Regions from separate parts of the Streptacidiphilus cavernicola genome, predicted to be linked through region 2. Evidence: riboswitches for the same ligand, from Rfam matches in the RefSeq annotation. Region 2 holds a riboswitch; each other region holds the start of a gene.
The links. Region 2 has a riboswitch for cyclic di-AMP ahead of ACEZDE_RS30960 (C40 family peptidase). Riboswitches for the same ligand answer to the same signal wherever they lie in the genome.
Positions count from the first base shown of each region.

Region 1: linked by a shared signal. The riboswitch ahead of ACEZDE_RS20355 (transglycosylase family protein) and the one ahead of ACEZDE_RS30960 (C40 family peptidase) in region 2 are both predicted to bind cyclic di-AMP.
Region 3: linked by a shared signal. The riboswitch ahead of ACEZDE_RS18055 (M23 family metallopeptidase) and the one ahead of ACEZDE_RS30960 (C40 family peptidase) in region 2 are both predicted to bind cyclic di-AMP.
Region 4: linked by a shared signal. The riboswitch ahead of ACEZDE_RS08990 (C40 family peptidase) and the one ahead of ACEZDE_RS30960 (C40 family peptidase) in region 2 are both predicted to bind cyclic di-AMP.

Region 1 covers NZ_JBHFAB010000015.1:4,934-10,397, reverse strand. Annotated here, with positions in the region: gene ACEZDE_RS20360 (ABC transporter permease) at 1-281, shown strand, start outside; gene ACEZDE_RS20355 (transglycosylase family protein) at 380-1,576, opposite strand; cyclic di-AMP (ydaO/yuaA leader) riboswitch at 1,582-1,743, opposite strand; gene ACEZDE_RS20350 (hypothetical protein) at 1,893-2,177, opposite strand; gene ACEZDE_RS20345 (MarR family winged helix-turn-helix transcriptional regulator) at 2,336-2,860, opposite strand; gene ACEZDE_RS20340 (YceI family protein) at 2,944-3,498, shown strand; gene glnII (glutamine synthetase) at 3,597-4,619, opposite strand; gene ACEZDE_RS20330 (beta-ketoacyl-[acyl-carrier-protein] synthase family protein) at 4,829-5,464, opposite strand, start outside.
Region 2 covers NZ_JBHFAB010000032.1:81,768-87,231, forward strand. Annotated here, with positions in the region: gene ACEZDE_RS30955 (AfsR/SARP family transcriptional regulator) at 1-2,171, shown strand, start outside; gene ACEZDE_RS30960 (C40 family peptidase) at 2,190-2,609, opposite strand; cyclic di-AMP (ydaO/yuaA leader) riboswitch at 2,705-2,855, opposite strand; gene ACEZDE_RS30965 (urease subunit gamma) at 3,519-3,821, shown strand; gene ACEZDE_RS30970 (urease subunit beta) at 3,848-4,159, shown strand; gene ACEZDE_RS30975 (urease subunit alpha) at 4,152-5,464, shown strand, end outside.
Region 3 covers NZ_JBHFAB010000012.1:178,812-184,275, reverse strand. Annotated here, with positions in the region: gene ACEZDE_RS18075 (hypothetical protein) at 1-1,551, shown strand, start outside; gene ACEZDE_RS18070 (hypothetical protein) at 1,657-1,959, shown strand; gene ACEZDE_RS18065 (hypothetical protein) at 1,974-2,483, opposite strand; gene ACEZDE_RS18060 (hypothetical protein) at 2,483-2,815, opposite strand; gene ACEZDE_RS18055 (M23 family metallopeptidase) at 2,922-3,905, opposite strand; cyclic di-AMP (ydaO/yuaA leader) riboswitch at 3,918-4,054, opposite strand; gene ACEZDE_RS18050 (thioredoxin family protein) at 4,158-4,766, opposite strand; gene ACEZDE_RS18045 (undecaprenyl-diphosphate phosphatase) at 4,916-5,464, opposite strand, start outside.
Region 4 covers NZ_JBHFAB010000005.1:176,833-182,296, reverse strand. Annotated here, with positions in the region: gene ACEZDE_RS09000 (hypothetical protein) at 1-190, opposite strand, end outside; gene ACEZDE_RS08995 (C40 family peptidase) at 203-1,276, opposite strand; gene ACEZDE_RS08990 (C40 family peptidase) at 1,583-2,563, opposite strand; cyclic di-AMP (ydaO/yuaA leader) riboswitch at 2,622-2,797, opposite strand; gene ACEZDE_RS08985 (C40 family peptidase) at 3,038-4,042, opposite strand; gene ACEZDE_RS08980 (NYN domain-containing protein) at 4,231-5,464, opposite strand, start outside.

The DNA of each region.
Region 1 (5,464 bases), on a different contig from region 2:
CGCTGGCGTTCTGGCTGTCGACGGTGACCGACGCCCCGCTGGGCGCGGTCGGCGGGGCGCTGGGGCTCACCATCCTCGGCAACATCCTGGGCGCGATCACCGCGCTGGGCGGCATCCGCGACTTCCTGCCGACCTACTGGGCCTACTCCTGGGTGGACCTGCTGCAGACCCAGCCGCAGTGGGACGGGATGGCCAAGGGCGCCTCGGTCTCGGTCACCTACGCACTGGTGCTGTTCGCGCTGGCGTTCCGGCACTTCCGCGGCAAGGACGTGGTGTCCTGAAAGGGCGTTATCCCCGAAATGCCGATGGGGCCCGCATGCCGGAGTCGGCGTGCGGGCCCCATCGGTGAGGAGGCAACCTCGGTCAAGCGGTACGACGGTCAGCCGATGCGGCCGGCGAAGGTCGGCGCCCAGTTGGCGATGGTGTCGGTCTTGACACCGGCGCTCGGGTTGGCGGCCTCGACGTAGGCGCCGTTGCCGGTGTAGATGGCGACGTGGTAGGCGCCGGCGTCGCTGCCGTCGCTGGACCAGAACAGCAGGTCGCCGGGCTGGAGGTTGCTCAGCGAGACCCGGGTGGATGCGGCGGCCTGGTCCTCGCTGGTGCGGGGGATGGAGATGCCGGCCTTGGCCAGGGTGGCCTGGGCCAGGCCCGAGCAGTCCCAGCTGTTGGGGCCGGTGCCGCCGTACACGTAGGCGTCGCCGACCTGCGCCTGGGCGAAGGCGATGGCCGAGGCCATGCTGCCGGAGGCGTAGTTGCTGCTGTTGTCGCTGCTGCTCGCGGACGTGGTGGTCACGGCGGAGCTGGTGACCGCGGCGTCGCCGCTGGAGCTGGAGCCGGAGTTGCTGGAGCCGGAGCTGTCGGAGCTGGTGCCGGAGGTGACCACGCCACCGCTGAGCTTCAGGATCTCACCGGGGTAGATGACGTTCGGGCCCTCGGTCAGCGAGGCCCGGTTCAGCTGGTACAGGCGCTCCCAGCCACCGGAGACGTGCTGCTTGGCGGCGATGGTGGAGAGCCAGTCGCCGGCGACCACGGTGTAGGTGGTGATGTTGCCCGACGGCGCGGCGGAGGAGCCGGTGGACGCCGAGCTCGACGAGTGGGTGCTCGGGGTGGTGCTGGGCGCGCTCGCCGCGGAGGAGCTGGAGGAGCTGCTGGACGAGCTGGAGGAGGTGTCCACCTGGGCCGGCGCGCCGCCCGCGGTCAGACCGGCCTCCGGGCCGCACACCGGCCAGGCGCCGGGGCCCTGGGAGGCGAGGACCTTCTCGGCGATCGCGATCTGCTGGTCCTTGGTGGCCTGGTCGGCGGTGGCGGCGTACTGGGTGCCACCGTAGGCGGCCCAGGTGTCGGCGGAGAACTGCAGGCCGCCGTAGTAGCCGTTGCCGGTGTTGATCGACCAGTTGTTGGTGCTCTCGCAGCTGGCCACCCGGTCCCAGGTGCTGACCGGAGCAGCGGAGGCGGAGGTCGCGCTGACGAGCGGAATCGCGAGGCCGACACCGGTGAGACCGGCGGAGGCGATCAGACGCTGGGTACGGCTGTGGCGGGACTTGGCGGCACGGTGACGGCCGTTGTGGGACAGCATGAAAGTGCGTTCCTCTCCCACGCCTGCGAGGTGAGCTGTCGGATTCGGGCTGGAGTTGCCCGGCCGTGCGCTGCACGGCTTCACCCCTAGCTGCGACCATGTGTCCGTGACACGCGGTCGCAGCGGCAAACCTGGGTCCCCCGCTCCTGCCATGGTGCTGTGTGTGGGTCTTCGACATCCCCGGTGGCAGGACTCGGCGTTCCGGAGTTGTCTGTTCCGCTTAAACGCGGCGCCAGAAAGATAGACATACCGGAGGGCAAACTACAACCGGCTGTGATCTGCACCACACACCATCCCCCGCCGTTCGACGGGCGCACTACCCCCGACCGGCGCCCAGCGGGGTGATCACCGCACCCTCCAGCCGACCCCCGACCGCGAGCGCGTGCCCTCCGCAGAGCAGCAGCATGCCCCCGGCCGAGTCCGCCACCTGATGCGTCGCCAGATCCGGGCAGGGGGCCGCGAACCGGTCGTAGTCCCAGGTCCGCGGACAGCCGGGAGCGGCGCAGACGCTGCCGTCGGCGACGGCCCGCAGAGTGGCGCCGTGCTCGGGGCAGACGCCCCAGGTGACCTGGCAGCGGAGCGGGTCAGGGTTGTCGGACATGCATCAGACCTTTCGGACGAAGATGAGAGGGATATGAGAGAGGTCACAGCCAGACCCGGCCAACTCCCGCACACAGCAAGGACACAGGAGCATTTCCGTTAAAACGGACATACCACCTATAAGGCACCGTCAGTCGCGTCGGCCCAGGACTCGCAGGGTCAGGACTCGCAGGGATCGGGGTTCTCCAGCCCGCCGAGGATCTTCTCCGACACCGCGGCCAGCACCGCGACCTGATCCGCGCTCAGCCGGTCGAACACCAGCCGTCGGACCGACTCCACATGCCGGGGGGCCGCGGCCTCGATGGCGGCCTGACCGGCCGGGGTGATCACGATGAACGCACCGCGCCCGTCCGCCGAGCACTCCTCACGGGCTATCAGCCCGCGCTTGGCCATCCTGGCCAGGTGGTGCGACATCCGACTCTTCTCCCAGTCCAGCTCGCGCGCCAGCTCCAGAATCCGCCGCCGCCCCCCGTCCAGGTCGGTGAGGTGCACCAGGACGTCGTAGTCCGCGAGCGAGAGGTCGGAGTCAGCCTGCAGGTCGCGGCCGAGGCGGGCGGTGAGCTGTGCCTGCATCCGCAGGAAGGCACGCCAGGCCTGCTGCTCGGCGGCGTCCAGCCAGCGCGGCGCGGGAGCGGTCACGGTCGCGTTCGCCGGGGGCGCGGCCGTGGTGTCGAAGTCGTTCATGGAAACACCCTACATGCCTTGGTTGACACATCACCCATCTTTGCTAGGATCAAGGTGACACGTCAACCACTGAGGAGTCCACCATGGCCGCCACCCTCTCTCCCGAGCTCTCCGGCACCTACAGCATCGACCCGGCACACACCCGGATCGGCTTCGTCGCCCGCCACGCGATGGTCACCAAGGTCCGCGGCTCCTTCAACGAGTTCACCGGCACGGTGGTGGTGGACGCGGAGAAGCCGGAGCAGTCCTCGGCGACCCTCACCATCAAGGTCGACAGCATCGACACCCGCAACGCCGACCGCGACGGCCACCTCCGCAGCAACGACTTCCTCGACCTGGCCACCTACCCGGAGATCAGCTTCAGCTCGACCGGCGTCCAGCTGACCGACGACACCAGCGTGAAGCTCACCGGCGACCTGACAGTCAAGGGCGTGACCCAGTCGGTCACCATCGACTTCGACTACGAGGGCGCGGCCACCGACCCCTTCGGCAACCAGCGCCTCGGCTTCGAGGGCTCGCACGTGATCAGCCGCAAGGACTACGGCATCACCTGGAACGCGCCCCTGGAGACCGGCGGCGTGCTGGTCAGCGACAAGATCACGCTGGAGTTCGAGGTCTCGCTGGTGAAGAACGCCTGACCCCGCACAGCGCACCTGGCATACAGCGCATCCGCCAGAACGACGCAAGGGCCCGCCGGAATCCTCCGGCGGGCCCTTGCGTCGTACGTGCGGGTGGATCAGACCTGGTCGGCCTTCTCCAGCGCGGAGCAGCAGGTGTTGACCAGCAGCCGGGTCACCACATACGGGTCGACGTTGGCGTTGGGGCGGCGGTCCTCGATGTAGCCCTTCTGCTCCACCTCGACCTGCCACGGGATGCGCACCGACGCGCCGCGGTCGGAGACGCCGTAGCTGTAGACGTCCCAGGGGGCCGTCTCGTGCTTGCCGGTCAGCCGGTCCTGGATGCCGTGGCCGTACTGGTTGACGTGCTCCAGCACCTTCTCCTGGTCGGCGCCGAGCGACTCGCAGGCGGTGATGATGGCGTCGTAGCGCTCGCGCATCGCCTTGGTGGAGAAGTTGGTGTGCGCGCCCGCGCCGTTCCAGTCGCCCTTCACCGGCTTGGCGTCGATGGTCACCGCGACGTCGAACTCCTCGGCGGTGCGGTAGAGCAGCCAGCGGGCGACCCACAGGTGGTCCGAGGCGGTCAGCGCGTCGACCGGGCCGATCTGGAACTCCCACTGGCCGGGCATGACCTCGGCGTTGATGCCGCAGAAGGCCAGGCCGGCGGTGAGGCAGCGCTCCATGTGCAGCTCGACCACGTCGCGGCCGAAGACCTCGTCGGCGCCGACGCCGCAGTAGTAGCCGCCCTGGGCCGCCGGGTAGCCGTTGACCGGGAAGCCGAAGGGGCGGCCGTCCTTGAAGAAGTTGTACTCCTGCTCGATGCCGAAGATCGCCTCCTGCGCGGCGAACTGCTCGGCGATCGGGCGCAGCAGGGCCCGGGTGTTGGACTCGTGGGCGCTGCCGTCGATGTTGAAGACCTCGCACAGCACCAGCACGTCGTCGCCGCCGCGGATCGGGTCCGGGCAGGAGAAGACCGGCTTGAGCACCCGGTCCGAGGCGTGGCCCTCGGCCTGGTTGGTGCTGGAGCCGTCGAAGCCCCAGGTCGGAAGCTCGGCGCCGTCGGCCAGGATCCGCGTCTTCGAACGAAGCTTGGCGGTCGGCTCGGTGCCGTCGATCCAGATGTACTCAGCCTTGAAAGTCACGGGCGGCATTCCTCGCGGTGGGGTGGGAACGATGCGGTCGTCCGGTGGCGGTGCTCCGCGTCGCTGGGGAGGTCCGCTGTCGTGCTGTGCAGGAGACTCACATCTCGCAATTTCCCCGCTGTTGCCCATATGTGAACAGGAGGTTAACCGGCCTGCTGGGTGCCCCAGGTCACACTCGCAGACCGGGTGAACCGGACAGAACGTGCGAATCAGCGACGGGTGAAGGCCAGGCTCACGTTGTGGCCGCCGAAGCCGAAGGAGTTGGACACCGCCGCGTCCCAACTCCCGCGCCGGGGGAGGCCCCGGACCAGGTCCAGCTTGACCTCCGGATCCGGCCGGTCCAGGTTGCGGATCGCCGGGGTGACCCCGTCCCGCAGCGAGAGCACCGCCACCGCCGCGCCCAACGCGCCGGACGCGCCCAGCAGGTGACCGGTCATCGACTTGGTGGCGGTGACCACCGGATGGCTGCCCAGCGCGGAGGCGACAGCCGCGGCCTCGACCAGGTCGCCCGAGGGGGTCGAGGTGGCATGGGCGTGGACGTGTCCGACGTCCAGCGGGGTCAGTCCGCCGCTCTCCAGTGCCTGCCGGATCGCCCGGACCTGGCCGTGCTCGTCGGACGCGGTGATGTGGACCGCGCTGGAGGTCAGCCCCGCGCCGGCCAGCAGCGCGTGCACCCGCGCCGCGCGGGCCGCGGCCAGATCGGCCCGCTCCAGCACCAGGACCGCCGCCCCCTCCCCCATCACGAAGCCGTCCCGGTCCAGGTCGAACGGACGGGACGCGGCGTCCGGGTCGTCGTTGCGGGTGGACAGGGCGGTCATCTGCGCGAACCCGGCCAGCGGCAGCGG
Region 2 (5,464 bases):
GCTCCGCCGACGCACCGGAGGGCCCCGGCCCGGCGGGCGCCGAATCGGACCTGGCCCTGCCGGTGCGTCAGCTGCCGCTCGACGTGCCCGACTTCGTGGGCCGGGCGGACGCCCTGGCCGAGGTCGCCGGGCTGCTCGACGGATCGGCGCCGAACCGGGCCCCGGTGGTCGTCGTGGTGGGCGGTCCCGGCGTCGGCAAGTCCTGCCTGGCGACCCATGCCGCGCGGCTGGCCAGCGCCGCCTTCCCGGACGGCCAGCTCTACCTCAACCTGGCCGGCACGTCGGACGAGCCGCGGGACCCGGCGCTGATGCTGGCCGAGGCGCTGGGGGCGCTCTCGATCGTGGGCAGCGCGATCCCGAACGGCCTGTCCGAACGGGCGGCGCTCTACCGCTCGTTGCTGGCGGACCGGCGGATGCTGGTGGTGCTGGACGACGCCGGCCACGCCGACCAGGTGCTGCCGCTGCTGCCGGGGGCCGACGGCTGCGCCGTCCTGGTCACCAGCCGCACGCTGCTGACCCAGCTCCCCGGCGTCCGGCACCTGGACCTGGACGTGCTGAGCCCGGCCGAGGCGCGGGAGCTGTTCATCGGCATCGTCGGACGGCGCCGGGTCGACCGGGAGCCGGCCGAGGCCGACGCGATCCTCGCCTGCTGCGGCAACCTGCCGCTGGCGATCCGGATCGCCAGCGCCAAGCTCACCGGCCGCCCGGCCTGGTCGCTGCGGGTGCTGCGGGAGCGGATCGAGGACGAGTCCCGGCGGCTGGCCGAGCTGAGGATCGGCAACCTCAGCGTGCGGGCCAGCGTCGAACTGAGCCTGCGGCTGCTGCCGGCCGACGCGGTGCGCGCGCTGGGCCTGCTCGGCCTGCTCGGCGCGCACACCCTGCCCGGCTGGGTGCTCGGCCCGCTGCTGGACCGCCCGGACGCCGAGGAGGTGCTGGACACCCTGGTCGACGCCAGCCTGGTGCGGCTGACCGCCACCGACGCCGTCGGCCAGCCGCGCTACCGGCTGCACGACCTGATCAGGACCTGCGCGGTGGAGGTCGCCGCCGAGCTGCCCGAGGCGGACCGGCGGGACGCGATGGTCCGGGTCCTGTCCGCCTGGCTCGACCTGGCCGGGCGTGGCACCGAACGGCTCCCGGCCGGGCTGCTGGTCGGCGAGCCCGGCTCGGCCTCGCGCCGGTCGCTGCCGGACCCGGTGGTGGAGCGGCTGCTGGCCGACCCGGTCGGCTGGTTCGACGCGGAACGCGAGACCCTGCTCGGCGCGGTGAAGCTGGCCGTGGACTGGGGCCTGGACGAGCTGGCCTGGGAGCTGGCGGCCGGCACGGTGACCTACTACGACCACCGGTGCCTCTACCAGGACTGGGAGCACGGGCACCGGCTGGCGCTGGCGGCGGCCGGGACGGCGGGCAACGGCCGCGGCGCCTCGGTGCTGCTCCGCGGCCTCGGCCAACTGCAGATCTACCGGGACGAGTTCGACGAGGCGACGCGTTCGCTCGAGTCTTCCGTCGAACTGTGCCGGGACGGCGGGGACAAGCGCGGCGAGGCCCTCTCGGTGGCGATGCTGGGCACGGTCAGCCGGGTGCGCGGCCGTTACGCCGAGGCCGCCGAACGGGTCGAGCAGGCGCTGGCCATCGCGGTCGGTGAGGGCGACCGGCACCTGGAAGCGCAGCTGTCCTGCTCGATGGCCGTGATGCGGCTGATGCAGGGCGACCTGGACGAGGCGGAGTCCTGGTTCGGCGACGCCCTGCGCCAGGCCAGGGCGCTCGACGACGGGCACCGGGTGGCGGTCGTGCTGCGCCGGGTCAGCCGGCTGCACGACCAGCGCGGCGACTCGGACCAGGCGCTGGACTGCCTGTGGCAGGCGCTGGCCACCTTCGAGGAGCTGGCCGACGAGCGCTGCGCGGCGTACACGCTGCTGGAGGTCGGCCGCGTCTACGCCGGTCAGTACGACCGGGAGCGGGCGGTCCCGGCGCTGGAGCGCGCCGCGGACCTGTTCCACCGGCACGGCGACCGTCAGGACGAGTCCGCCTGCTGGCAGCTCATCGGCGACCTGGACGCCGCCGCCGGCGACCCCGGGTCGGCCCGCCGCAACCACGAGCGGGCGCGGCGGCTGTGGCAGACCATCGGCGACCAGCACCAGCCGAACACCCTGGAGCCGCCGTCGTCGCCGTGACGGCGGCCCCAGGAGGGGTCACACGCGGCCGTAGTAGACCGACTTGGTCCAGATCTTCTCCAGCCGGACCCTCGCGCCGGTGTGCGGGGCGTGCCAGATCTTGCCGTGCCCGGCGTAGATGCCGACGTGGTAGACCGAGCGGCCGGAGTGGAAGAAGACCAGGTCACCGGGGCGCAGGCTGGCCTTGGAGATGTGGTGGACCTTGTTGTACTGGGCCTGCGCGGTACGCGGCAGGCTCTTTCCGGCGTGCTTGAAGGCGTAGTACGTCAGGCCGGAGCAGTCGAAGCGGGTGGGGCCCGCCGCGCCGTAGACGTACGGGTCGCCGTGCTTGGAGGCCGCGATGCCCAGGGCCTTGGCCTCGATCGTCGCGGCGTCCGCGGTGCCGCTGGACAGCAGCGTCCCGCCGGCCACGGCGGCCAGGGTGAGCACGGAGGTGATGCCCGAACGCCAGCGGCGGCTGTTGTTCCTCGCCGGGGCGGAGGCGGTGGGGCTGTCCTGTTTCTGGGCATGAGTACGAACGGACGCAGTCACGCGTTTCCTTCCGGAACCGCCTACGAAAGGTCTCCCTGTCGGGTTCGGGCTCCGAAAGCTGCCCGGCCACCGTGTGGCTTCACCCCAAGGGACGGTCCGGCCGTCCCGTCGTGATTGGGTCTCCCGCTCTCGCCTGTCAGGTGGTGTGCACCTGGCGCCCGACCGGTGGCGAGACTCGGCGTCCGGCCGGACCGCCCCGCCACGGTGGCGAGGACTTTTGCTGTTCGGCGGACAGTATTGCCAGTTTTTTATGGGATCTTCACGTTCCCACGGCCTTTTGTGACTCTTGTCACCCGCAGTTCCACGGAGTGCCCGGATGCGGACGCTGCGCGTTCGGACGATCTAATTCCGGCTATTTTCAAGAGGGTTGACAAATTTCACACTGGCTTTGGGAATAGCCTCTGACCTGCGGCTCGTCGGCGATCATGGCCGAATCGCCTACCAATGATCCGCCTAATCGAGGCGTGTGACACTCACTCGGACGAGTGATCTTCCGCGAATGACGGACGCTCATATCCCGACCCTCTTGAGGCTGTTCCGACATGTTTTCCGGCTTCGGCGTGTCGCACCGCCGCGCCGTGTCGCCCCTGCCGCCCGGCGGCCCCGGTCCGCTAACGTGTCGCCACACGATCACCACCCCCGGGGTGCGGATCGGGCGTGGTGGCGGCGGGCAGTGCGGCCCGTGTGCGACGCCGTCCACGCCCGGTGCCCCCGCCGCGCGCCGGGGGCACCCCGCGGCACGGCGTCGTGCCCGCGTCCCCTCCCCGGGCTGCCGCGGCGGCCCGGGACGGCCCCGCACAGAGGTGCAACGCCGACATGAGACTCTCCCCGCACGAGCAGGAGCGCCTGCTCATCCATGTGGCCGCGGACGTCGCCGGGGCCCGGCGCGCACGCGGACTGCGGCTGAACCACCCCGAGGCGGTGGCGCTGCTCACCGTCCACATCCTGGAGGGCGCCAGGGACGGCCGTACCGTCGCGGAGCTGATGCGCTCCGGCCGGACGGTGCTGACCAGGGAAGACGTGATGGAGGGGATCCCTGAGATGATCCCGGACGTCCAGGTGGAGGCGACCTTCCCGGACGGGACCAAGCTGGTCACCGTCCACGAGCCGATCGCATGAGCGCGGCCCCTGGCTCCCCGGGCCCGCTGGTCCCCGGTGAGATCCTGCTCGGCACCGGCGACATCGCGCTCAACCCCGGCCGCCCGGTCACCGTCCTGGCCGTGGTCAACGCCGCGGACCGGCCGGTCCAGGTCGGCTCGCACTACCACTTCGCCGAGGCCAACCCCGGTCTGGAGTTCGACCGGGCCGCCGCCCGCGGGCAGCGGCTGAACATCCCGGCCGGCACCGCCGTCCGCTTCGAGCCCGGCATCCCGGCCGAGGTCGAGCTGATCCCGCTGGGCGGGCGCCGCGAGGTGTTCGGCCTGCGCGGCGAGACGAAGGGAAGCCTCGATGACTGACCCCCGCCCGGCGCTGACCCTCACCCGCCGCCGCTACGCCGACCTCTACGGGCCGACCGCGGGGGACAGGATCCGGCTGGCGGACACCGACCTGCTGATCGAGATCGAGCAGGACCTCAGCGCCGGCGGCGACGAGGCGGTCTTCGGCGGCGGCAAGGTGATCCGCGAGTCGATGGGCCAGTCCCGCGCCTCCCGCGCCGAGGGCGCCCCGGACACGGTGGTCACCGGAGCCGTGGTGCTGGACCACTGGGGCGTGGTCAAGGCCGACATCGGCGTCAGGGACGGCCGGATCACCGCCCTCGGCAAGGCCGGCAACCCGGAGACCATGGACGGGGTGCACCCCGACCTGGTGATCGGCCCGGAGACCGAGGTGATCGCGGGCAACGGCAAGATCCTCACCGCCGGGGCGATCGACGCCCATGTGCACCTGATCTGCCCGCAGCTGTTCGAGGAGGCGCTCGCCTCCGGCATCACCACCCTCCTCGGCGGCGGCACCGGGCCCGCCGAGGGCACCAAGGCCACCACCATCACCCCCGGCGGCTGGCACCTGGCCCGGATGTTCGCGGCGGCGGAGCAGTACCCGGTCAATCTCGGGCTGCTCGGCAAGGGCAACACGGTCAACACCGAGTCGATGCGGGCGCAGCTGCGGGCCGGGGCACTGGGCTTCAAGATCCACGAGGACTGGGGCGCCACCCCGGCCGCCATCGACGCCTGCCTCACCGTCTGCGAGGAGTCGGGCGCGCAGCTGGCGATCCACACCGACACCCTGAACGAGGCCGGATTCGTCGGCGACACCCTGGCCGCCATCGCCGGACGCGGCGTCCACGCCTACCACACCGAGGGTGCGGGCGGCGGCCACGCGCCCGACATCATCACCGTGGTCTCCCAGCTCAATGTGCTGCCCAGCTCGACCAACCCGACCCGTCCGCACACCCGCAACACCGTGGACGAGCACCTGGACATGCTGATGGTCTGTCACCACCTCAGTGCCAACGTCCCCGAGTACCTGGCCTTCGCCGAGTCCCGGATCCGCCCGTCGACCATCGCGGCCGAGGACTTCCTGCACGACCTGGGCGCGATCTCGATCATCAGCTCGGACTCGCAGGCGATGGGCCGGATCGGCGAGGTGGTCATGCGGACTTGGCAGACCGCCCATGTGATGAAGCGCCGCCGCGGCGCGCTGCCCGGCGACGGCTGGGCCGACAACCTCCGGGCACGTCGCTATGTCGCCAAATACACCATCAACCCGGCGGTGGCGCAGGGCCTGGACGGCGAGATCGGCTCGGTCGAGACCGGAAAGCTCGC
Region 3 (5,464 bases), on a different contig from region 2:
GACCCGGGCGCCGAGGACGGTCGGCACCGGGTCGGCCCGCAGGCCGTCCTCGACTGCGCGCTCAAAGAGCGCATCCGCGGTGCCACCGGCGCGAAGGAATCCGTCGCCCGCTGGCGACTACGCGAGTTCACACCCCAGGGAATCTGGCAGACCTCACTGACCGTCAGCACCCCTCCGACCGGCGCCACCTGGGTCAGACTCGACGCCGAGCAGCTGCCGGTCCGCGGCGCCTCGGCGACGAAAGCCCCGGTGCCGACCCTGGCCAGGGGCCTGCTGGACGTACTCGCCGCCACCGAGGGCGAGCACCCGAACGCCGCCAGGCTGCACGGCCTCCCCACCGTGATCGAACGCGGCGACGTGGACGAGGTGCTGGACGAGCTGTGCGACCCGGACCGGCGGATGCCGATCGTCGTGGCCAGCACCCCGCCCCGGGTCGACTTCGACGACTGGCTCGCCGAGAGCGTCGACCCGCTGCTGCGCGGCTGCGCCGGCCTGGCCGTCCTCTACGCGCTCGCGCCGGGCGCCGAGCGCGACTTCAACCGCGCGCTTGAGCACCACCGGGTGTACGGCGGCGCGGTCCGCACCTACCTCCCCGGCCTGGACCCGGCCTGGGCGCCGGAGGCCCAGCGCCACCGGGTGATGGGCCGGCACACCCTGGACGCCGACCTGCGCCGGGCCAGCGGCCTGCTGGCCTGGCTGCCGCGCCGACTCGCGGTGCAGTCCCCGCTGCCGGACGCGCTGGCCGGGCTGCCCCCGCTGCGCGCGGGCGGCCGTACCAGCGGCCCGGTCGAGGCCAACCCCGAGATCGACGGTGTGCAGCCCGGCTCCCTGCTGGTGGACCACCACGAGGAGGAGGTGCACGAGGAGCGCGCCCGCGCCGAGGAACTGCAGGAGGTACGCCGCTGGCTGCGCGCCGCGGAGGAGCGCGAGTCCCAGCTCGCCGCCGAGTACGACGAGCAGTACAGCGAGCTGCGCGAGGCCCGCACCCAGGTCCGCTCGCTGCGCGGACGCCTGGCCGAGGCCGACGACTCCTCCGCGCCCACCCTGTCGGGGACACTCCGGGAGGACCCGCTCTCCTTCGCCGAACTGGTGGAGCGGATGGACGAGTTCCCGCTGCTCTCGTTCACCGGCGACCCCCGGCTGGCCCGCGAGCTGGACGACCAGACCGACCACCCGACCTGGGTCCGGATGGCCTGGGATGCCCTGCTGGCGCTCCAGGACTACGCCGAGGCGGCCGTCCACGGCGAGTCCGGCGGCGACTTCCGCAGGTGGTGCGAGAACACCCCGGGCGACTGCCATGTCTTCCCGCCGCGCAAGGTGATCCGCGACGAGTCCCGCACGGTGCGGACCAACGGCAAGTGGAAGGGCGAGCGCGAGCTGCCGGTCCCGGTCGAGGTCAACCCGGCTGGCAAGGTCTTCATGGGCGCCCACCTCCGGATAGGCGGCGGAGGCACCGCCCCCCGGCTGCACTACCACGACGACTGCTCCGGCACCGGCCGGATCTACATCGGCTACATCGGCCTCCACCTCCACAACACCCGCACCAACTGACCCGCACAGCCCCCGGACGACTCAGCTCCTACGGGCCCCGCTCAGCGCCGAGGACGGCGCATGAGAGGCTCGGAGCCGTACCGGAACCAAGGAGGCTGACCGACGATGGCAAGGATTCCCTCGTCCCTGGTCGCGGCGAGCGGGCTCGTCGGCGGCTACGGGATCGCCAGGACCACCGAGCGCCGCGAACTGGGCGGCGTGGTCCTGCTCGCAGCCGGCGCGGTCGCCGCGACCCAGTGGAAGCGCGCCGCGGGCCCGACCACCGCGGTCGCGCTCACCGCCCTCTACACCGCCGCGTTCGCCGGCTCGCACCCCCTGGCCAGGAAACTCGGCGCCTGGCCCTCCATCGCCACCGCAGCCGGAACCGTAGCCCTGGCCTCCTGGGCCGCCGCCGACCGCCGCGCCTGACCGTACAGAAAGGCCTACAGGATGCGGGTCGGCTGGTCCGGGTGGCAGACGCCGACCTGGTGCTCGCCCAGGGCTTCGCGGTAGGCCAGGATGTCCTCCACGTCCGTGGTCACGACCAGGGCTCGGCCGTGGTGCGCCGCGACCACCAGCACCAGGGCGTCCACCACGTCGAACTGCTTCTTCGCGGGCAGCTTCACCCGCGCCGCGAGCGCGCCGACCCGCTTGCCGTCGCGCTCGGTGTGGCCCGACGCGCACGGCAGGCAGGGCCGTGATCCGTCGCCCCAGCCCTTGGCCTCGAAGGAGGGCGGCCGGGAGTCACGCGCCGCGTAGACCGTGCAGCCGGCCAGAATCGGCTTCAACGTCGTGTAGTTGCCAGGACCCGGCCGCCACACCTGGCCGAGCACCGGCAGCGGCACGATCGGACGGTGTCCCCCGCGCTCCAGGAACTTGCGGTGTAGGGCGACCGCTCGATCCCGGCCCTGCTCCAGGTGGATCAGCATGCCCGCGTCGTAGACGACCGGCATCAGGCCGCGCCGCGCGGATGCCGTCGGTCCAGCGGCGGGGTGTCGAAGAAGTCGTCGAGAGCCTGGTCGATCGACTCGCTCTCGCCGCGGTCGATCGGCTCGGTCCCGGACTGCGGCCACGGCAGGTCGGCGTCGCGCTGCTCGGCCTCGTCGATCAGCACGTCCAGCGGTGCGAAGGCCCGCGCGACCAGGTCGTCGCGATCCATCGCCGCGCTGATCGCCGCGGACACATAGGTGCTGAGATCGACCCCGGCCGCTTCGGCGTAGGAGCGGACCCGCTCCTTGGTCTCCGCGTCCGCCGCTATCGTGATCATGCTGCGCCTGGCTGCCATGCCACCAGCGTACAACAGCGTTGTACCGCCCGCCGGGGGCTGGACGCACCGAGGGTCCCGCTGTCGGGGGGATGTCAGCGGGACCCTCGGAACTTGTGGGGCCTCGTCAGAGGGCGAGGCCGTGGGCGGAGAGCCAGCTCGACGGGTCGACCGGTTCGCCGCCGGACGGGCGCACCTCCAGGTGCAGGTGCGGGGCGCTGACGTTGCTGCCGGTCGCGCCGACCCGGGCGATCGGCTGACCGGCCGTCACCTGGCCCGCGCCGACGCCGATGGCCGAGAGGTGGCAGTACCACAGCTCGGTGCCGTCCGGCAGGGTCTGCACCACCCGGTAGCCGTACGCCCCGGCCCAGCCGGCCGAGGTGATCACGCCCTCGCCGACCGCCACCACCGGGGTGCCGGTGGGCGCGGCGAAGTCCTGGCCGGTGTGCAGGTGGGCCCAGTAGGAGTCGGACTGCCCGAAGCCGTCGCCGCGAACCGCCCCGGCCACCGGGGCCACCAGCGTGCCGACCGCCGTACGGGCGGGAGTCGCGGTCGCCGTGGCCGACCCGGCGAACGGAGCCGCCTGCGCCTGCCCCGCCCACTGCTGGGCCTGGGCGGCGGCCTGAGCCTGAGCAGCCTGCGCCTGGACCTGCGCGGCCTGGGCCTGCGCCTGAGCCGCCTGCGCGGCCTCCGCCTCCGCCGCCCGCAGCGCCGCCGCGTGGGCCTCGGCGGCCCGCGCCTCCGCCGCGCGCTCGTCCGCCGCCTGCGCCCGCGCCTGGTCGTCCGCTGCGATCTGCTGCGCCATGGCCAGCTTGGCCGCCGCCAGTTGCGCGGCCTGCCGACGGGCCGCGTCCTCCGCGGTGGCGCGCTGCTGGACCGCCTGCGCGCGGATCCGGTCGGCCAGGGCCAGGCCGGGGTCGGTGGCCGGAGCGGCGACGGCGGGCTCGGCCCGGTCGTGCTCCTGGGCGACGAGCGTGGTGCCCCGCGCGGAGCCGTCCACCGCCGAGGCGGGCTGGGCGGCGAGACCGGTTGCTCCGACCGCGGCCATGGCCGCGAAGCCGAGCACGGCCGTGGACTGTGCGGGTGCCCAAGTGGGCTGGTGCGACGCCACGTTCGGCGTACTCCTTTCCTTCCCTCTCGCCGACCGGGTTAGCTGACGGGTTCGGGGAGGAAGGTCCCCTACGACCGGTTTCGGCCGATTCACCCCAGGAAGTACGTGGTTCCCCGGTTCCAACACGCTGGATTAGGCGATCACATGCGACGCCGTCCGTCGAACGGCTGAACTTCGCACTGCGTTATAGAAAGGTAATCCTAGTGACGATTGAATCCAAGAGATCCCGGGGGTGCAGTTGGGGACGGAGCGTCAGTTCTTGGTAAAGAGCCAGTCCACCAGCAGGTTTGCGACCTGGTCAGCGCCGAGGTTCCTGGCGTCGGCGAACTGCTGGGCGCCGGGGGCGGCCCGCTTCGAGCCGTCCGGGGCGAGCACCACCAGAGCCGGGATGCCGTCGCCCGGCAGCGTCACATAACGGGCAGCCAGCTCCGTGTTCCGGTCGTAGTGCCCGACGTCGACGGTGACCAGGTGGTAGTCCCGGGCCAGCAGTTGGTGCACGCCGGGGCTCTGCACCAGCGTGGTCAGCGCCTGGCAGTCCTCGCACCAGGACGACCCGAAGTCCAGCAGCACCGGCCGCCCGTCGGCACGCGCCGCGGCGAGCGCGGCGGCGAGGTCTGCCGCGGCGTCGGCGGACGGGTCGTAGCCCTCGGGGACGGCGGCCGGGGCGACCACAGGCAGCGGCAGGAACGGACGGGCCAGCCCCATCGAGTCCCCGGAGACGCCCCCGGGCCGGTTCGCACCGCCCGCGGGACCGCCGACCGGCCTGCCTCCGACCACGACGCAGCCGCTGAGCAGCAGCAGGCCCGAGAGCGCCGCCAGCACGCCCCGCAGCACCCGTCCCGGCCGACCGGTCATGGTCATCGGACGCGCCTCTCCTCGCCGCCGTGTACGTCGCGTACCTCAGATGCACGCCGATGTACGTCGGACGATCATTCGAGCAGAGGAACCGCCCCAGGACCGGTTCACGCGCCGCCGAGCCACCCGTACGGGTCAGGTCGGGTCACGCCGGGTCAGGTCAGGGTCAGGTACGCCAGGCTGCCCAGCCCGGCCACGAAGCAGTAGATCGCGAACGGGGTCAGCGTCCTGGTCTCGAAGTACTTGGTCAGGAACCGCACCGCGACGTACCCGGCCACGAACGCCGCCACCGCACCGGCCAGCACCTGGCCGCGGATGCCGTCGCCCGCCGAACCCATCAGCGAGGGCACCTTGAGCAGGGCTGCCGCCCCGATCACCGGCGTGGCCAGCAGGAAGGCGAAGCGGGCGGAGTCCTCGTGCCGCATGCCCTTGAAGATCCCGGCGCTGATGGTCACGCCGGAGCGGCTGATGCCGGGCAGCAGGGCCAGGATCTGCGCCGAGCCGATGACCAGCGCCTGCCCCCAGCGGAGCTTGGTGATCCGGCGGTCGGACAGCACGTCAGGATGCACGTTCTCGTCACCGGGAGCCGGGACGGCCGGGTCGTCGCCGGCCCGGCGCCGTCCGGTGCCGCCGCGCCGCAGCCGTTCGGCGACGTAGAGCACCACGCCGTTGAGGGTGAGGAAGATCGCCGCCGGGATCGGCTT
Region 4 (5,464 bases), on a different contig from region 2:
TGCCGGCGCGGGCCTCGGCGTCGGCGGCGCTCCCGGAACTCCCGGCCGACGCCGCGGAACCGGACGCGGCGGCCGACGCGTCCTCCTCCTGGTCGCGGCGGTGGTCGTGCCACGCCGCGCCGCCGAGGCCCCCGGCGGCGAGCAGCGCGACGGCGCCGCCCGCGAGGACCGTCCTCCTGCCTGCCGCCATCACCGCACTCCCTCAGACCCGGACCACCCCCGCCACGGGCATGGAGTCCACCGGCTCGTAGCGCACCCTCGCGCCGGGGTAGGGCGCATGGATGACCATGCCGTTGCCCGCGTACATCCCGACGTGGTGGTGGTCGCTGTAGTAGATCACAAGATCTCCCGGGCGGGCCTGGGAGAGCGGGACCAGCCGCCCCGCGTACATCTGTTCCTGCGAGGTCCGCGGCAGCCGCACCCCGGCGTGCTGCCAGGACCAGTACATCAGCCCGGAGCAGTCGAACGAGCCCGGCCCGGTCGCCCCGTACACGTACGGGCGGCCCAGCGCGCTGCGGGCGGCGGCCAGCGCCACCGCCGCGCTGGCCGACGCGGGCCCCTCGCCGACCGGCAGCACCGACTCGGCCGCCGCCGCGGCCTGCGCGGAGACGTCCTCGACCTGCTGCTCGGCCTGCGCCAGCGCGCTGCGCTGGGCGCCGTCCAGCCCGGCCAGCAGCGCCCTGGCGTGGCCGAGCTGCTGCTGCACCTGCGCCTTGCTGCCGGCGATGGACCGGCGCAGCGACTCCAGCCGGGCCAGTTCGCCGACCGCCTCGGTGCGGTCCTGGGCCAGCTGCCGCTGCTCGGCCTCGACCTGGTGCAGGGTCTGCGCGGTGGAGGCGTCCACCTGGTCGGCGCTGCTGGCCTGGGCCAGGTACTGGTCCGGGTGGGCGCTGAACAGCAGCCGCACCAGCGGGTCCATCCCGCCGCCCTGCCGGTACTGGGCGCTGGCCAGCTCGCCCATGCCCGCTTCCATGGTGTTGATGTGCTGCTGCTCCACCGCGACCCGCTGCTGCAGCAGGCCGGAGCTGCGCAGCAGCGCCTGCTCCTGCTCCTTGGCCCCGTCGTACTGCTGCCCGGCGACCTCGGCCCTGGCGTACAGGCTCTGCACCTGCTGCCGGACCTGGTCCGCGGTGGCGGGGGCGGCGGGGTCGGCCAGGGCGCTGCCGCCGCCGGCCAGGACGGCGGCGGTGGCCGCCAGCACGGTCGCGGCGCTGCGGGAGAGCGTGGTCACTGCGGAGTGCCGGCCCAGTGGTCGGGCCCGTCGGTGAGACGCCACGAGGGCGGACTCCATTCGTCCGGTGCCGGTCCCGCCCGCGCGACGCCGGCTGCGTCGGCCCAGGATGTCCGGCGGTCCTCCGGTGCCACCCGGGAGGGCGGTCGACGGCGCGGAGGGCCGAGCGCAGACGTTAGCGAGTCGGACACACCGAGTCCAAACCCCTGATATGACGAATATTCGGACCAATTACGCACATTTGAACGAAAGGGCATGTCGCCGGGGGTGGCGCCGGACAACGCGAAGGGCCCGACCCCCCGTCAGGGGTCGGGCCCGTACGGCCGTTTGAGTGGCTGCGGGCCTATCGGCCTACAGGTGCCGCATCGCGTAGATCGAGCCGATCTCGCTCATCTTCTCGTACTTGACGACGGTCCCGGTGTGCGGGGCGTGCAGGATCTCGCCGCCGCCGGCGTACATCCCGACGTGCGAGTCGTTGTTGAAGAAGACCAGGTCGCCGACCTGGAGGTCAGCGGTGGAGGCGACCGCGGTGCCGACGTCCACCTGGTCGTAGGTGGTGCGGCCGATCGACACGCCGGCCTGGGCGTAGGCCCACTGCATCAGACCGGAGCAGTCGAAGGAGTTCGGGCCGGTCGCGCCGTAGACGTAGGGGTCGCCCAGCTTGGTCTGCGCGGCGGCGAAGGCGGTGGCCTCGGCGGCCGAACCGGCCTTGACCGAGCCCGGGTGGTAGCTGCTGCTGGAGCCGCTGTTCTCGGCGTGGGTGACCGCGGCGCGCTGGGAGGCGGTCAGCGAGGCGAGCTTGGCCTTGGCGGCGGCGAGCTTCTTCTGCACGTCGGCCTTGGAGGCGGAGAGCTGCTTGCTGGTGGCGTCGAGCTGCTTCAGCTTACCCTCGGCGTCGGCCTTCTCCCGGTCCAGGGTCTTCTGGTCGGACCTGAGCTGGTCCAGCAGGGCGGCCTGGCTGTCGGTGACCTGGCCCATGGTGGAGGCCTGGTTGAGGTACTCGGTGGGGTTCGCGGAGAGCATCAGCTGCACCGAGGGGTCGATCGACCCGCTGCGGTACTCCGCGCTGGCGACCTGGCCGAGCACGGCGGACTTCGCGGTCACCGAGGCCTGCTGGCGCGCGACCTGGTCCTGCAGGGTGGTCACCTGCTTCTGCAGGGTCTGCTGCTGGGACTGGGCCGCGTCGTACTTCTGGACGGCGGCGTCGGCGTCCTGGTTCAGCTTGTCGATCTGGGCCTTCAGCTGAGCCGTGGTCTGGGTGGGGGCTGCCTGCGCCGACTGGGTAGCGGTCGCGGCGAGCGCGACGGTCGTGGCGGCGGCGGCGGTGAGCACGGTTATCCGTGCACGGGTCGGACTCTTCGGTCGACGATGGGACGCCACGAAGGCGAGCTCCTTCTTCCTACGGCCGCCTACCGGGTGAGCTGACGGGTTCGGGCTGGAAGACGTGCCCTACGGCGCTTCACCGGCGGGGGCCGGCCTGGCGTCGATTCACCCCGAGGAAACATGGTTCCCCGGCTCCGAACTGACGGCCGGGGGCCGTACGGTCGGACTCGGCGGAAACCTCCGCTGCCACCCTGGTGGGTGATCGACTTCGCGGTGGTTCGATCGATGACACTAGTGACCCGAACGTGATCTATTCAAATCCCTGTAAGTAAAAACTCTTTTAGGTTTCGATGATGCATCAACTGCACGACCGAACGTAGTCATTGGATGACCGCATCAGATCGACATGGCGCTCAAATCGGACATACGCCCGAGGCTTTCGGGGCCCGTGTGACGTGAGTCACAGATGGTCGAGACGGGGCGTCAGAAGCGCCGGACCGCCACGATCGTGCCGAAGTAGGACAGCGGCTGGATATCCACGGTCAGGCCCGGCCGCGGCGCGCTCAGCAGCATCCCCTTGCCGGCGTAGAGGCCGACGTGGTCGCCGCTCTCGTTCACCACGATGTCGCCGACCCGCATCTGCGAGAACGGCACCGCGGTGCCGACCGTCTCGTCCGAGTAGGAGTAGTGCGGCAGCGAGATCCCGGCCTGGGCGTAGGCCCACATCACCAGGCCCGAGCAGTCGAACTGGTTCGGCCCGGAGCCGCCGGGGACGTACGGGGCGACGTTGACCTTGCTCATCGCGGCCAGCATCGCGGTGCGGGCCGCCGCGGAGATCCCGGAGAGGTCGATCTGCGAGACCGACATGTAGCTGCTGCCGGACGACGGCGGGGTGTAGCCGCCACCGCCGGCCGGCGCGTTCACCACCACCCGCTGGGCCGGGGTGAGCGCGTCCAGGATGCCCTGGGCGTGCTTGAGCTTCGCGTTGATGGAGGCCTTGGCCTGCTGCATCTGCTTCAGCAGCGCCTGCTGGGCCTTCAACTCCTGTGCGGCCTGGGCCTTCTCGGCGGCCAGGGTGTGCTGCTGGGCCACCAGCTGCGCGATCAGCGCGGCCTGGTTGCTGTCCACCTGGTTCTCGGAGGACGCCTGGGTCAGGAACTCGGTGGGGTTCGCGGAGAGCATCAGCTTCACCGTCGGGTCGACCGAGCCGTCCCGGTACTGCGCGCTGGCCACCGCGCCGAGGGTGGTGGTCTCGGTGTTGATCACGGCCTGCTGCCGGGCTATCTCGTCCTGGAGGATGTTCACCTGGTGCTGCAGCGCCTGCTCCTGGGCCTGCGCGCCGTCGTACTTCTCCGACGCCGCCGCGGCGGCGGTGCGGTCCGCGTTCACCTCGGCCTTGGCCTGGCCGGTCGTGGTGGGCGCCGCGCTGGCCGCGGTCTGCGCCGAGAGCGCCACCGCGGTCGCGGCGGCTGCCGTGAGGATCGTCACGCGTGCACGGCTCGGCTGCTTCGTACGACGGTGTGAGACCACGGAGCCGGGTTCCCTTCGGGCAGGCCAGGTACAGAAGTTCGAAGGGAGACACTAGTGATGAATCCGTGAACTTGTCGCCCCCGCCGGGGGTGCTGGGCGGAATTGTCCTCAATGTCTGGTGCAGGTAAGAGGTTTGAAGCGGCTACTCAGGTGCGGATCAGCCGCTTCAGCAGCATCGCCGAGGGCACCGGCCTGGCCCCCGCCTTGCGCACCCCGTCGGCCACCTCGCGGTCGGTGGAGACCACCACCACCGGACGCCCCTCCGGCTCGGCCCGGACCAGACGGCGGATCAACTCGTCGGCGGTCTCCCCCGATCGGCTGAACAGCACCCGCACCCCGCGGGTCGGCGCCATCGGCACCGGCGCGTCCAGGTCCTTGCCGTCGAAGACGCAGGTGACCTCGGCGCGGCTGTGCACGGCCAGCATCGAGAGGCCGTTCAGCAGCCGGGCCCGCTGCTTCTCCAGCGGCAGCGTCGGATAGCCGCTCTTGGTCACGTTGTAGCCGTCCACCAGCAGATGGGTGTGCGGCAGCGCGAGCAACTGGTCCAGCAGCGCCGGGTCGTCCGCGTCCAGCGCGCGCCGGGCCACGTCGTGCGGGGACGCCGTGGCCGGCAGCACCGCCTCCACCGCGTCGGCCGGGCGGCTCCCGGACAGCGGCGGCAGACCCAACTCGCGCTGCAGGCCCTGGGTTCCCTGCAGCACCACGTCCAGCAGCAGCCGCAGCCGCATCTCCTCCGCGCTGCGGCCCTCCCGGGACGCCCGCCTGGCGGTCTCCAGCGCCGCCTCCGCCTCGGTCACCCGGTGCTTGAGCCGGCGCACCTCGCTGTCCACCGCGCCGCGCTCGGTCGCGCCGGCCGAGCGCAGCGCCTCCAGCTCGGCCCCGACCTTGCGGGTCGCTGCCTCGGCGCGCTTGGTGTCCGCCTCCAGGCTGCGCAGCCTGCGGCGGAGCGAGTCCCGCTCCTTCTTGACCTCGTCCAGCTCGGCCCGGCCGCGCTCGGCCTCGGTCCTGCTGGTCTCGCGCAGCGCGGCGAGCTCCGCCTGCAGCTTCTCCACCAGCCGGGCCGCCTCGGCCGCGGCCCCCTCGGACTCGGCCCGCTCGACCTCGTCGCCCGCGTCGCCGACCAGGCGGCTCCAGCCCGGCGGACGCAGCAGGTACGCCACCGCGGCGACGTCCTGCGGGTCGGCGGCGGCCGGGACCTGGCCGCTCTCCAGCGCCGCGACCAGGTCCGGCTGGCCCAGGCGCACCCGCTCCGCTATCCGCGACCGGAAGCCGGGCTCGGTCTCCAGCGCGGCGGCGATGGCGGTGGCCCCGCGACGGGCCCGCTGCACCGGGGTGAACTTGGCATACGGCCGCAGCCGGTGCGGCAGCTCCCCGGCGGGC